Regions from separate parts of the Cupriavidus sp. P-10 genome, predicted to be linked through region 1. Evidence: predicted binding sites of a transcription regulator. Region 1 holds the regulator's gene; each other region holds the start of a gene.
What was found. The regulator HrcA, encoded in region 1, represses chaperone genes, less so after heat shock. The targets are predictions, from matches to a motif close to TTAGCACTCNNNNNNNNNGAGTGCTAA.
Positions count from the first base shown of each region.

Region 2: a site for HrcA is predicted at 2,162-2,188, ahead of groES (co-chaperone GroES). Genes of this name have one in related genera too.
Region 3: a site for HrcA is predicted at 1,919-1,945, ahead of rpoH (RNA polymerase sigma factor RpoH). Genes of this name have one in related genera too.

Region 1 is NZ_AP025170.1:1,087,705-1,092,202, reverse strand. Features, by position in the region: gene grpE (nucleotide exchange factor GrpE) at 1-89, opposite strand, end outside; gene CTP10_RS05045 (hypothetical protein) at 365-538, shown strand; gene CTP10_RS05040 (RNA-binding S4 domain-containing protein) at 632-1,027, opposite strand; gene hemH (ferrochelatase) at 1,024-2,139, opposite strand; gene hrcA (heat-inducible transcriptional repressor HrcA) at 2,243-3,280, opposite strand; gene CTP10_RS05025 (NAD kinase) at 3,384-4,301, shown strand; gene recN (DNA repair protein RecN) at 4,380-4,498, shown strand, end outside.
Region 2 is NZ_AP025170.1:712,633-717,130, forward strand. Features, by position in the region: gene kdpC (potassium-transporting ATPase subunit KdpC) at 18-641, shown strand; gene CTP10_RS03295 (TorF family putative porin) at 836-1,615, shown strand; gene groES (co-chaperone GroES) at 2,293-2,583, shown strand; gene groL (chaperonin GroEL) at 2,632-4,275, shown strand; gene CTP10_RS03310 (metallophosphoesterase) at 4,415-4,498, opposite strand, start outside.
Region 3 is NZ_AP025170.1:312,868-317,365, forward strand. Features, by position in the region: gene cyoE (heme o synthase) at 1-32, shown strand, start outside; gene CTP10_RS01480 (SCO family protein) at 161-775, shown strand; gene rpoH (RNA polymerase sigma factor RpoH) at 901-1,830, opposite strand; gene CTP10_RS01490 (pirin family protein) at 2,180-3,058, shown strand; gene ybiB (DNA-binding protein YbiB) at 3,086-4,078, opposite strand; gene CTP10_RS01500 (ABC transporter ATP-binding protein) at 4,173-4,498, opposite strand, start outside.

The DNA of each region.
Region 1 (4,498 bases):
GCCTCCGGCGCGGCGTTCTCCTGCGCGGCGGCAGCGCTGGCTTCGTCGTTGGGCGTCGGGTTGGATGGCGTCTGCTTCAGTTCTTCCATGTCGATCCGTATCAATGCATTGGCGCGGCCGTCCGTGGGCACGGCCGCGATGGGTCAATCGGCGTGTTTAGCGGGCAATTGGTGGCGATGCGCCGGATTTCAAGAGTGGCGCCGGCGAGACGCGGAAACAAGCGGTTACAAAGGCGTGAGTTATGCAATTGACGCCTTATTGCCTCGCTGCACTGCACTCACTAAGATTCTCATTAAGAAAAATGACAAAAATGCCGGGGGCCCTGGAGATGGTTCATTTTTGCACCGCTTCGGAAAGGTTGGCCATGCATAAGCTGCCAGTTGTGACACTCTGCCTCGTGGCCGCCTTGGCGGTCATGACCGCCTTTATCTGCCTGTCCGGCGCCTTCACGCCGCGCGATACCGAGTATGGCAGCGGCAAGGCGGTGTTCAAGCACTACATCGTTCCTATCGTCAGCCAGGAAGTCTCGCAGGAATAGGCATCCGCGCAACTTCCCGGCGCACGCGCACACCGCGGCGGCCCGGCACCCTGCCGGCGCCGCCGCGTGTCTTTTATCAACTTGCTGGCGGCCTCAGTGCCGGAAATCATCGATGCGGCGGCGGTCGCGCTTGGTCGGCCGCCCCTGCAGCTGCGCGGCGGGTTCCGGCTGCAGGCGGCGGCGCTCGGCCTCGGCCTGCCGGCGCGCCTGGCTGTCCGCGCCTTCTTCATACAGCGTTTGCGCCACCGGTGCCGGCCCACGCGCCGGGGCAACGCCCTTCACCTGGAGCTCCCAGCGCTGCTGGTGTGCTTCAAGCACAACCTTGTCGCCGGGCCGCACTTCGCGCGAGTTCTTGACCAGCTGGCCGTTGACGGTCACCTTGCCGCGCTCCACCGCCTCTGCCGCGAGCGAACGCGTCTTGAAGAAGCGCGCGCACCACAGCCATTTGTCGATGCGCTGGCGCGCATCCGCCTCATAATCCACGTTCATGCTGCGGCTCCCCGGGTCTGTGCGCGCGAGCGGCGCGCTTCCAGTTCATGCGGGTGCGGCGTATTGAGCGGCCATCCCTGCAGGTGCTGCAGGGCAATCTCCGCCATCGCGGCCACCCACGGCGCCGAGTCGTTCATGCAAGGGATAAAGTGGAACTCCTTGCCCCCGGCCACCTTGAATGCGGTCTGCCCTTCCATTGCAATTTCCTCCAGCGTCTCGATGCAGTCTGCCGGGAAGCCCGGGCAGAACACGTCGACCCGCCCGGCGCCGACCTTGCCCAACTCAGCCAGCGTGGGCGCCGTGTAAGGCTGCAGCCACTCCGCCTTGCCGAAGCGAGACTGGAACGTCACCTGGTACTGCCCCGGCTGCAAGCCCAGCGCATCGCCGAGCAGCCGGCCGGTCTTCACGCACTCGCAGTGATACGGATCGCCCAGCTCGAGCGTGCGCCGCGGCACGCCGTGGAACGACAGGATCAACTTGTCGCCATGTGCAAAGTCGGGCATGCCGTGCCGTGACCAGTAGGCCCCAATCTGCTGGTGCAGCGCCGATATATACGCCGGGTGGTCATGGAAATGTTTGACCAGCCGCAGCTCGGGCTGGTTGCGCCATTGACCCAGCACGCGGAAGACCTCGTCGAACGCGGTGGCAGTAGTGGTGCCCGAATACTGCGGATACATCGGCAGCACCAGCACCTGCTCGCAGCCCTGGCGGCGTAGCGCCTCCATCACCGAGGCGATCGACGGGTTGCCGTAGCGCATGGCACACGCCACCGTGACTTCATGGCCGTTCTGGTTCAGCAGCCGCTGCAGCGCGTGCGCCTGGCGCTCGCTGTAGACCAGCAGCGGCGAGCCGGTCATATGCGCCTCGCGCAGCCAGATCGACTCGTACTTCAGCGCCGACGCGCGTGACCGCAACGGCAGGATCACGCCATGCAGCAGCGGCAGCCAGGCGGCGCGCGGGATCTCGACCACGCGCGGGTCGGACAGGAATTCCTTCAGGTAGCGCCCCACCGCCTTGGGCGTGGGTGCGTCGGGAGTGCCCAGGTTGACCAGCAGGATCGCCGTGCGCGGCGCCTGGCCGTGCTGGTAGACCGGTTCGGGTGAAAACGTCATGTCGCTTCCGGGTTGGCGCACGGCCGGGAACGCGCCATGGTGGCGCGCCGCCAAAGTCGGCGCTCGGTAGGAATGGGGCAGCTTGTCAGACCGGCCAGCCGCGTCACTGGTTCTGGCTCAGCGCGCTGGACAGCAGCCGCGCGGTGATGTCGACGATCGGGATCACGCGCTCGTATGCCATGCGTGTCGGGCCGATCACGCCGAGGGTGCCGACGATCTGCCCGTCGACCTCGTACGGCGCGGTGATGACCGCCATGTCTTCCAGCGGCACCAGCTGGCTTTCGCCGCCGATGAAGATCTGCACGCCCTGCGCGTGGCTGGAGACATCGAGCAGCTGCAGCAGGCTGGTCTTGTGCTCGAACACGTCGAACAGCCGGCGCAGCTTGTCCATGCTGGAAGACAGGTCTTCCACTTCCAGCAGCTTGCGCTCGCCGCTGATATAGACGTGGTCGTCTTCCTCGTCGTCGGCCACGCTGCCGGCCTCGACCGCCGCCTGCATCAGCTGCGACATGTCGCGGCGCAGGTCCCGCAGCTCGACGCGCAGGTGGCTGCGCACGGCGTCGAAACTCATGCCGGTGTAGTGCGAGTTGAAGTAGTTGGCCGCCTCGATCAGCTGGGCCGGGGTGTATGACAGCTCGGTCTGGATGATCCGGTTCTGCACATCGCCCTCGGGACTGACGATGATCAGCAGGATGCGCTTGTCGGACAGGCGCATGAATTCGATCTGCCGGAACGCCTGCGCGCGCCGCGGCGTCATCACCACGCCGGCGAAGTGCGACAGGTTGGACAGCGTGCGCGCCGCCGCCGTGATCATGCGCTGCGGCCCCAGTTGCTGGGCACCGAGCTGGCCCTGGATCTGGCCGGTCAGTTCGGCCAGGTCGGCGTTGCGCTCCAGCGGCTTGGCCGTCAGCATGGAATCGACGAACAGCCGGTACCCGCGCGGCGTCGGGATGCGGCCGGCCGACGTATGCGGGCTGGCGATAAAGCCCATTTCCTCCAGGTCGGACATCACATTGCGGATGGTCGCCGGCGACAGGTCCAGCCCCGAGAACTTCGACAGGGTGCGGGATCCGACCGGCTGGCCTTCGGCGATGTAGCGCTCGATCAGGGTCTTGAGCAGCGTTTTGGAACGTTCATCCATGATGTCCCGATTTTACGCAAGTTTTAGACCTTCTGGCGCCCCGCCTGGGTTGCGGCTCCGGCGCCTGCTGGCAAGGGCAGCGGCGGTATGGTCTAATCCCGGCATGTCCGCCCCCCCGAGAGCCAGCGCCTTGCGCACTTCGTTCAACACCGTCGCCCTGGTGGGCCGCTACTCGACTGCCGGCATCGAAGGACCGCTGGAGGAGATTGCCTCTTATATCCTGCGCAACGGCCAGGATGTGGTGTTCGAGCGCGAGACCGCGCTGGCCACCGGGCTGACCGCCTACCCTGCCCTGTCGGCCGAGGAAATCGGCAAGCACGCGGACGTGGCGGTGGTGCTGGGCGGCGACGGCACGCTGCTGGGCATTGCCCGCCAGCTGGCCGGGTACGACGTGCCGCTGATCGGGGTCAACCACGGGCGGCTCGGTTTCATGACCGACATCGCGCTGGAAGACGCGCACACGGTGCTGCCCGACATGCTCGACGGCCGCTACGAGGCCGAGAACCGGCTGCTGCTCGAGTCACGCGTGGTACGCGACGACAACGTCATTTTTTCCGCGCTGGCGCTGAACGACGTGGTGGTGAACCGTTCGGGCATTTCCGGCATGGTCGAGCTGGCGGTGTCCGTAGACGGCTACTTCATGTACAACCAGCGTTCGGACGGCCTGATCGTGTCGACCGCGACCGGATCGACCGCCTACGCGCTGTCCGCCGGCGGCCCGATCCTGCACCCGACGCTGTCTGGCGTGGTGCTGGTGCCGATCGCCCCGCATGCGCTGTCGAACCGGCCGATCGTGCTGCCGCACGACGCCGAGGTCACCATCGAAGTCGCCAGCGCGCGCGACGCCAGCGTCAATTTCGACATGCAGTCGCTGACCTCGCTGCTGCCCGGCGACCGGATCGTGGTGCGGCGCTCGGAGAAGAGCATCAACCTGCTGCACCCGGTGGGCTACAACTACTACGCCACGCTGCGCAAGAAGCTGCACTGGCACGAATACCCGTCCGAAGACAACCGCCTCTGAGCCGCCCCCAGAGCCCGAGCTAGCCACCCCGATCCGACGCCAGCCCGACCTCCCGGACCGATCTCACTTTCCGCCACGATGCTGCGCAGCCTGTCCATCCGCGATTTCGTCATCGTCGACTCGCTCGACCTGGATTTCACCACTGGCTTCACCGTCTTCACCGGCGAGACCGGCGCCGGCAAGTCGATCCTGATCGA
Region 2 (4,498 bases), 380 kb from region 1:
TACGATTCGGAGCATTCATGAATACGCAAGTGCAGTCCCGGCAGCCGTCTCCGGCACCCGTGCAGGGTGGCTTGTTGCGGCCAATGCTGGTGGTGTTCGTCGGCCTTTCGCTGGTGACTGGTCTGCTGTATCCCGGCGTGATCACGGCCATCTCCAAAGCCGTGTTCCCCCATCAGGCAGGCGGCTCGCTCATCGAGAAGGATGGCAAGGTGGTTGGCTCGGAACTGATCGGCCAGCCGTTCTCCGACCCGAAGTACTTCTGGGGCCGGCTGTCCGCCACCGCACCGATGCCGTATAACGGCGCGGCTTCGGTGGGGTCCAACCTCGGGCCCGCCAATCCGGCGCTGACCGACGCCGCTCGCGCGCGCGTCGACGCACTGCACGCCGCAGATCCGGACAATCAGGCGCCGGTTCCCGTGGATCTGGTGACGGCATCCGGCAGCGGGCTCGACCCGCACATCAGCCCCGCGGCCGCCGAATACCAGGTGGCGCGCGTCGCCCGCGTCAGGGGGATTCCGATCGAACAGGTGAAGCAGCTGGTTGCCGCACACACGGAAGCGCCGCTGCTGCCAGTGCTGGGGGACCCGGGCGTCAATGTCTTGAAGCTGAACCTTGCGTTGGATGCCATCGCACGGAAGTAGCACGGTGCCGCGTGCGTGCCACGACGCCGCCGCGCAGAGGCGCGGCGGCACTGGCCTGCCCGCGCGAAATCCCGGCACCTTTATCGAATTTGCACACGGACGCTGCAGCTTTTGATGCCGTTTTTACGCGTCAGTCCATATCGTGGCGAGGCTCCCGGTAACGGGGGATTCCTTCAACTCTCGTCGCATCAACAATGACTGACCTGCGCCATACCGCGGCCGTGCTGCTCGCATGTTCCGCATCTTCCATCCTTGCCTTCACTGCCATGCCCGCCATGGCGCAATCCCAGCCTGACGCCGAGCCGTCTGCGCATACGCTCACGGCCAACCTCTCGATCGCCACCGACTACCGCTACCGCGGTCTGATGCAGACGAACCGCCGGCCGGCGATTCAGGGCGGGTTCGACTACAGCCATGCGAGTGGGTTCTACCTCGGCAACTGGAATTCGAGCATCAGCTGGCTGGGAGACAGCAATCCCGAGGTGTCGGCCCCGATCGAGATGGATTTCTACGGCGGCTACAAGAATACGTTCGGTGGCGACTGGACCTACGATCTCGGCATGCTGCAGTACTACTACCCGGGCGACTACCCGGCGAACTACACGCGCCCGTACACCACCGAGGTGTACGCGGCCCTGGGCTACGGTCCGGTGACGCTCAAGTACTCGTACGCCCCGACCAATCTCTTTGGCTTCGCCGACAGCAGGCACAGCTGGTACGTAGACCTGACCGCCAACGTGCCGCTCAATGTCTGGGACCTTACGCTGAACACCCATGTGGGTTACCAGAAGGTGCAGGTCGCCAATGCATCGTATATGGACTGGAAGATCGGCCTGACCAAGGACCTGGGCAAGGGATTCGCGCTGGCCGTGGCCTACATCGACACCAATGCCGACAAGGCGGTGTACACCAATGCCAGGGGCCGCTACATGGGCCGTGGCACCGCATGGGCTTCCTTGACGAAGACGTTCTGAGCGCGCGTGGCCGGCGCTGCCGATTTTGATGCGGATTTAATGCGTCGGCCTTATCTCCTTACATCAAATTTAGACGGCGCTGGCTAGCATGAGGGCATGTTCAACACGTGACCCGCAAGCGCGGGTTCATCCCAACATGCGATAGTCAAGCCTGGCCCGTTGATGCTGGAGGAGGCCATTGCCCTGCTTCCTCAGCCATCCGTGGCGCGGGATGAGCATCTGGCAGCCTGAAAGTCCTGCCTGTCGAGACGACGATGAAACCCCCTGTCCCACTCTTCTTCACCTGCGCGGTGTGCGGGCACGTTCACTCCGAGACCTTGCAGGATCTGGTCTCGGGGAAGGCGCCGCGGCCGCTGACTTGTCCTGCCTGCCACCGCGAGCTGGGCATCGACTGGGGCTGGGTCACTGACCAGGCGGCCCAGCCAGGGCTCATCTCCACAGAGCGGTAGGGCACTCGCCCGTACCGCCTGCTCCCACCCCGATCGCCCGTCCGGGAAAACCCCCATAAAGCCGCTGTCTTGAAATGGCCATACCCCGTCCCTATAATTAGCACTCGTCGGGGGTGAGTGCTAACAGCATCAAGTGCCCCTTGCGACACCTGAACATTTCAGACGGCCGTCGCCTCGGTAGCCGGCCGATTTGTGATCGAAAACTCACTTTTGTATCTAGGAGTCCGTATGAACCTGCGTCCTCTGCACGACCGCGTGATCGTGAAGCGTCTGGACAACGAAACCAAGACCGCGTCCGGTATCGTGATTCCCGACAACGCTGCCGAGAAGCCCGATCAAGGCGAAGTGCTGGCGATTGGTCCCGGCAAGAAGGATGACAAGGGCAACAACATTGCCCTGGACGTCAAGGTCGGCGATCGCGTGCTGTTCGGCAAGTATGCCGGCCAGGGCGTGAAGGTGGATGGCCAGGAACTGCTGGTCATGCGCGAAGAAGACATCATGGCCGTGGTCAACAAGTAATTCGTTACTTGCAGCACACCACCCGTACAGATTTCAGGAGATTCAAGAATGGCAGCTAAAGACGTAGTGTTCGGCGACGCCGCACGTGCCAAGATGGTTGAAGGCGTGAACATCCTCGCCAACGCAGTCAAGGTGACCCTGGGCCCGAAGGGCCGCAACGTGGTGCTGGAGCGCAGCTTCGGCGGCCCGACCGTGACCAAGGACGGCGTGTCCGTGGCCAAGGAAATCGAGCTGAAGGACAAGCTGCAGAACATGGGCGCCCAGATGGTCAAGGAAGTGGCTTCCAAGACCAGCGACAACGCCGGTGACGGTACCACCACCGCTACCGTGCTGGCCCAGTCGATCGTGCGCGAAGGCATGAAGTTCGTTGCCGCCGGCATGAACCCGATGGACCTGAAGCGCGGTATCGACAAGGCTGTCGGCGCCGCCGTGGAAGAGCTGAAGAAGGTCAGCAAGCCCACCACCACCAGCAAGGAAATCGCCCAGGTTGGCGCGATCTCGGCCAACAGCGACACCTCGATCGGTGAGCGCATTGCCGAAGCCATGGACAAGGTCGGCAAGGAAGGCGTGATCACCGTCGAAGACGGCAAGTCGCTGGCCGACGAGCTGGAAGTCGTGGAAGGCATGCAGTTCGACCGCGGCTACCTGTCGCCGTACTTCATCAACAACCCGGAAAAGCAAGTTGTCCAGCTGGACAGCCCGTTCGTGCTGCTGTTCGACAAGAAGGTCTCGAACATCCGCGACCTGCTGCCGGTGCTGGAGCAAGTGGCCAAGGCCGGCCGTCCGCTGCTGATCATCGCTGAAGACGTCGAGGGCGAAGCCCTGGCGACCCTGGTGGTCAACAACATCCGTGGCATCCTGAAGACCGCCGCCGTCAAGGCCCCGGGCTTCGGCGACCGCCGCAAGGCCATGCTGGAAGACATCGCCATCCTGACCGGCGGCACCGTCATCGCTGAAGAAATCGGCCTGACGCTGGAAAAGGCCACCCTGAACGACCTGGGCCAGGCCAAGCGCATCGAAATCGGCAAGGAAAACACCATCATCATCGATGGCGCCGGCGACGCAGGTGCGATCGAAGGCCGCGTGAAGCAAATCCGCGCCCAGATCGAAGAAGCGACCTCGGACTACGACCGTGAAAAGCTGCAAGAGCGCGTGGCCAAGCTGGCTGGCGGTGTTGCCGTGATCAAGGTTGGCGCTGCCACCGAAGTCGAAATGAAGGAAAAGAAGGCCCGCGTGGAAGACGCCCTGCACGCCACCCGCGCTGCGGTGGAAGAAGGCATCGTCCCCGGCGGCGGTGTGGCCCTGCTGCGTGCCCGCGCTGCGATCTCGGCACTGACCGGTGAAAACCCGGACCAGAACGCCGGTATCAAGATCGTGCTGCGCGCCATGGAAGAGCCGCTGCGCCAGATCGTGCTGAACGCCGGTGAAGAAGCGTCGGTCGTCGTTGCCAAGGTCATCGAAGGCAAGGGCAACTACGGCTACAACGCGGCATCGGGCGAGTACGGCGACCTGGTCGAAATGGGCGTGCTGGACCCGACCAAGGTCACCCGCACCGCACTGCAGAACGCCGCTTCGGTGGCTTCGCTGATGCTGACCACGGACTGCGCTGTTGCCGAATCGCCGAAGGAAGAGTCGGCTCCGGCAATGCCGGGCGGCATGGGCGGCATGGGCGGCATGGAAGGCATGATGTAATTTGTGCCGACCGACTGCCGGCAGGGTGTCACAACCTGAGCCGGCAGGCTGTCACAGCAAAAACCCCCGCGGGTGCGAACCCGCGGGGGTTTTTGTTTGTGGGGGCCTTGCCTGCTTTATGACTTGCGGGGCTTCAGGGTCAGACCTCCACCACGTAGCACCAGTCAAAGCGCGCATTTTCCAGTTCCCCCGTCCGCCGGCTGACATAGCCGCGCGGATTGCA
Region 3 (4,498 bases), 770 kb from region 1:
ACCATTACTTCAAGTTCGTGCCGCAGGTCTGACCTGCAATCGCCACGCTGCGGGCTGCGGCATCTTGTCGCGGCCGGCGCAGCGCGGCGGCACCATCGGCGATACTGGGTGCCTTCGCCGACGTTTTCCACCGCTGACCGCTCCACACAAGCTTTCGCGCATGCCCAGACCCGCTTCCGGCCTGTTCGCCGCCTTCCGCCGCTTTTCCCTTTTTGCCGCGCTCGCGCTGGCGCTGGCCGCCTGCGGGCAGCAGAAGGCGTCGTTCCGCAATGTCGATATCAGCGGCGCCGCGGACTTCGGCAAGGATTTCTCGCTGCCTGACCATACCGGCAAGGTCCGCACCATCGCCGACTTCAAGGGCAAGGCAGTGGTGATGTTCTTCGGCTACACCCACTGCCCGGACGTGTGCCCGACCACCATGGCCGAGCTCAAGGCGGTGATGGAGCAGATGGGCCCCGATGCCGAGCGGGTCCAGGTGCTGTTCGTCACGGTCGATCCGGAGCGCGACACGCAGGCGCTGCTGGCGCAGTACGTCCCCGCATTCGATCCGCGCTTCCTGGGGCTGCGCCCGGCCGACGACGCCGCGCTGCAGAAGCTGGCCAAGGACTTCAAGGTGTTCTACGCCAAGGTGCCGGGCAGCTCGCCCAACAACTATACGGTGGATCACTCGGCGGGCAGCTATGTGTTCGATCCGGAGGGCCGGCTGCGGTTGTTCATCCGCCACGGCCAGGGTCCGGAGCCGATCGCGCACGACCTGAAGCAGTTGCTTTCCTGACGTCCCGGGTGTCTGAATGGTGCGGCATAACGTCGCACCGCCGGAGTCAAGACGAAATCAAGACAATTTCAAGACGAAAAAAAGCCGGTCCAGATGGACCGGCTTTTTGCATGGGCCGTGCGGCATCAGGCAAATGCCTGCAGCGCCCCTTTCATCTTCTTCATCGCCGCGGCTTCGATCTGGCGGATGCGCTCCGCCGAGACGCCGAACTCGGCGGCCAGCTCATGCAGCGTGGCGCCGCCCGAGCCGTCGTCCTCGACGTGCAGCCAGCGTGCCTCGATGATGCGGCGGCTGCGCTCGTCCAGCCGTCCCAGCGCTTCTTCCAGGCCTTCGACCTGCATGCGGTCGTTGCGCTTGGCTTCCAGCACGCGCGTGGGTTCGTTGTGGTTGTCCGCCAGGTAGGCGATGGGGGCGAATTCCTCTTCGCCGTCGTCGACCTGGCCTTCCAGCGCGAGGTCGCCGCCCGACAGGCGGGTTTCCATCTCCATCACTTCTTCCGGCTTCACGTTCAGCTCGCGCGCGACGGCCTCGACCTGCTCCGGCGTGAACGTGTGCAAGCCCTGCTTGTGGCTGCGCAGGTTGAAGAACAGCTTGCGCTGGGCCTTGGTGGTCGCCACCTTGACCATGCGCCAGTTCTTCAGCACGTACTCGTGGATCTCGGCCTTGATCCAGTGCATCGCATACGAGACCAGGCGTACGCCCTGCTCGGGGTCGAAGCGCTTCACGGCCTTCATCAGGCCGATATTGCCTTCCTGGATCAGGTCGGCGTGCGGCAGGCCATAGCCCAGGTACTGGCGGGCGATCGACACCACCAGGCGCAGGTGAGACATCACCAGCTGGCGTGCGGCATCGACAGAATCGTTATCGCGGAGATCGCGCGCCAGGCGCTGCTCTTCCTCCGCGGTCAGCAACGGAATTCGGTGGACAGCCTGGATATAGCTGTCGAGATTACCCACGGTCGCCGGGAAGGTCAGCGCAAAGCTGCTCCCGCTACGCGGCGCCGTCGGCAGACGGTTGGTCGTCAGGGTTTGGTCGGCAGACAAGACTGCGTTCACTCAATTGCTCCTTTCGCATCCGGCGGTTGGATTGCCGGGTCATGCCCCGCGCGTTCTTGTGGGAGCGGCGGCGGCACTGCAACACATCTTAGCACTCCAACCGGGTGAGTGCTAATTGGAGTTCCAATGCCCGTGATAGTTCCCGTCGATTGATTCTCCGCATCGCATAGCGGCAACACTATAAAGCGGCGCCGGGGATACACGTGGCTGGACACACTCCTGTTAGAGCTAGTGTGTGCCCGGCGGTTCTGCACGCCAGTGGAATGATCCGTTGCGCCAACGGCTACACTCGACGCAAGCGGCGGCAAGTTGGCATGCTTGCAGCCTCTCTCATACCCCCGGAGGAGTTATGTCTGCTATCGAACACTTGTTGAAGCCGCATGTGCGCGACCTGGGCGATTTCACCGTGCGCCGCCTGCTGCCGGCGGCTGCGACCCAGACGGTCGGCCCATTTATCTTCTTCGACCATATGGGGCCGGTGCAGATGCCGCAGGGCGAGGGCGCGGATGTGCGTCCGCATCCGCATATCGGGCTGGCGACCGTTACCTACCTGTTCGAAGGCGAGATCATGCACCGCGACAGCCTGGGCAGCGAGCAGGCGATCCGCCCGGGCGACGTCAACTGGATGACCGCCGGCCATGGCATCGTCCACTCCGAGCGCTCGCCCGACCATGTCCGTGCCGCGGGCGCGCGCCTGCACGGCATCCAGACGTGGGTGGCATTGCCGAAGGCGCACGAAACCGCCGAACCGTCCTTTTTCCACCATCCCGCGGCGACGCTGCCCCGCATCGAGCAGCCGGGGGTGCGCATGGTGGTGATCGCCGGCGACGCTTTCGGCAAGACTTCTCCGGTCAAGGTCTTCAGCCGCACCCTGTACGTAGCGATCGAGCTGGACGCCGGCGCGAGCGTGGAGATACCGGCCGAGCATGCGGAACGTGGCATTTACCCGGTGGACGGCGCGGTGGCGCTGGACGGCGAGCCGCTGCCGGCCGAGCACATGGTGGTGCTGACACCCGGACAGCCGGCCACGCTGATGGCGACGGCGCCGTCGCGCGTAATGCTGCTGGGCGGCGACCCCACCGACGGCCGTCGTTTTATCTACTGGAATTTCGTTGCCAGCAGCAAGGAGGCCATCGAAGCTGCCGCCAGCCGCTGGGAGGGCGACCAGTTCCCGCACGTGCCGGGTGACGATCGCGAGCGCATCCCGCTGCCGGCGCGCAAGCCCTGAACCGGGCGGTCCGCGCTCGGACCGCGCTCAGACCGGACTGGCCCAGGTGACGCGGGTGCCCAGTTTCAGGCACTCGCGGATGGCTTCGACCTGCGTGGCGATCGGCACCGGCACCGGTACGGCGCCATCGAGCACGCGCCGGATCCATGCCGCGGTCAGGCCGGCATCGTTGCCGGGCGGCAGTTCCGGCACTTCGGCCAGCGAGCCACCGGCCGGATCGACCAGCGTCTGCTGATGGCCTTCATGCAACCAGTCGATGCGGCCGCTGCGGCGCGCATCGGCCACCACTTCACCTTCGGTGCCACGTGCCAGCAGCACGTTGGCCGGCTCGTGCGAGAAATAATCGGTCAGCGTCTCGCGGTATTCCGGGTGGGTATAGCTGTACAGCCGCAACCCTTCGCCCGGGCTGTGCTCACCCACCGGCTGCAGCATCTTGGCCACGGTATGCGACGAATTGCGCAACCCGATCACGGTGCGCCGCTCCAGCAGCCGCGACAGGCCGGGCGACAGCACATCTACCGGCAGCACCGCCAGCGGGCCGTCGCCGCCGGTCTCACGCAGCCGTGCCGAGGCTTCTGCCGTGCTGGTGCACAGCGGAATGCCCAGCGCCTCGAACAGGGTCATGCTGGTGACGCGGTCATTGAATAGGCGAGTGCCGTGCACCAGTACGGGGATGCCTTCGCGCGCCAGCAGCAGCGCCAGCAGCGGCACCAGGTTCGGTTGCTTGCGTGCGCCGTTATAGCTGGGGATCACCACCGCCTGGCGGTCGGGCGGCGCGGGCAGCGGCTGGCAGTGCGCATGGGCGGCTTCGAGCATGCCGGCAAGCTCGTGCGGGGCCTCGCCCTTGATGCGGTAGGCCATCAGGATCGCGCCCAGTTCGATATCGGACACGCGCCCGGCCAGCATCGCGTCGAACAAGGTCTGGGCGTCGTCGCGCGGCAGCGCGCGCGCGCCGTTGACGCCACGGCCGACCTCCTTGATATAGCGGGCGGCGGGGAATGGGCTGGCTGGCGTGGTCATGGCGGCGTGGGGAGGAGTCTGTGCTGGGTTCATGATAGCGGAGCAGCGCCGTTGCGCCCATCGCCGCCGATGGGCGCAACGGCGGGAGGCAAGGTCATGCTGCCTCTTGCAGCGCCGGGTTACGCTGCTTGCGGTAGAGGAAGTCCAGTACCGCCGTGCGGCAGGCGTGGTAAGCCTTGTCGTCGGCCAGCGCCACGCGGTCGCGCGGGCGCGGCAGGTCTACCTTGAGGATCTCGCCGATGGTGGCGGCCGGGCCGTTGGTCATCATCACGATGCGGTCGGCGAGCAGCACGGCTTCATCGACATCGTGCGTGACCATCACCACCGTGCTGCGCGTGCGCGCCACGATCTTGATCAGCTCGTCCTGCAGGTGCGCGCGCGTCAGCGCATCGAGCGCGCCGAAGGGTTCGTCCATCAGCA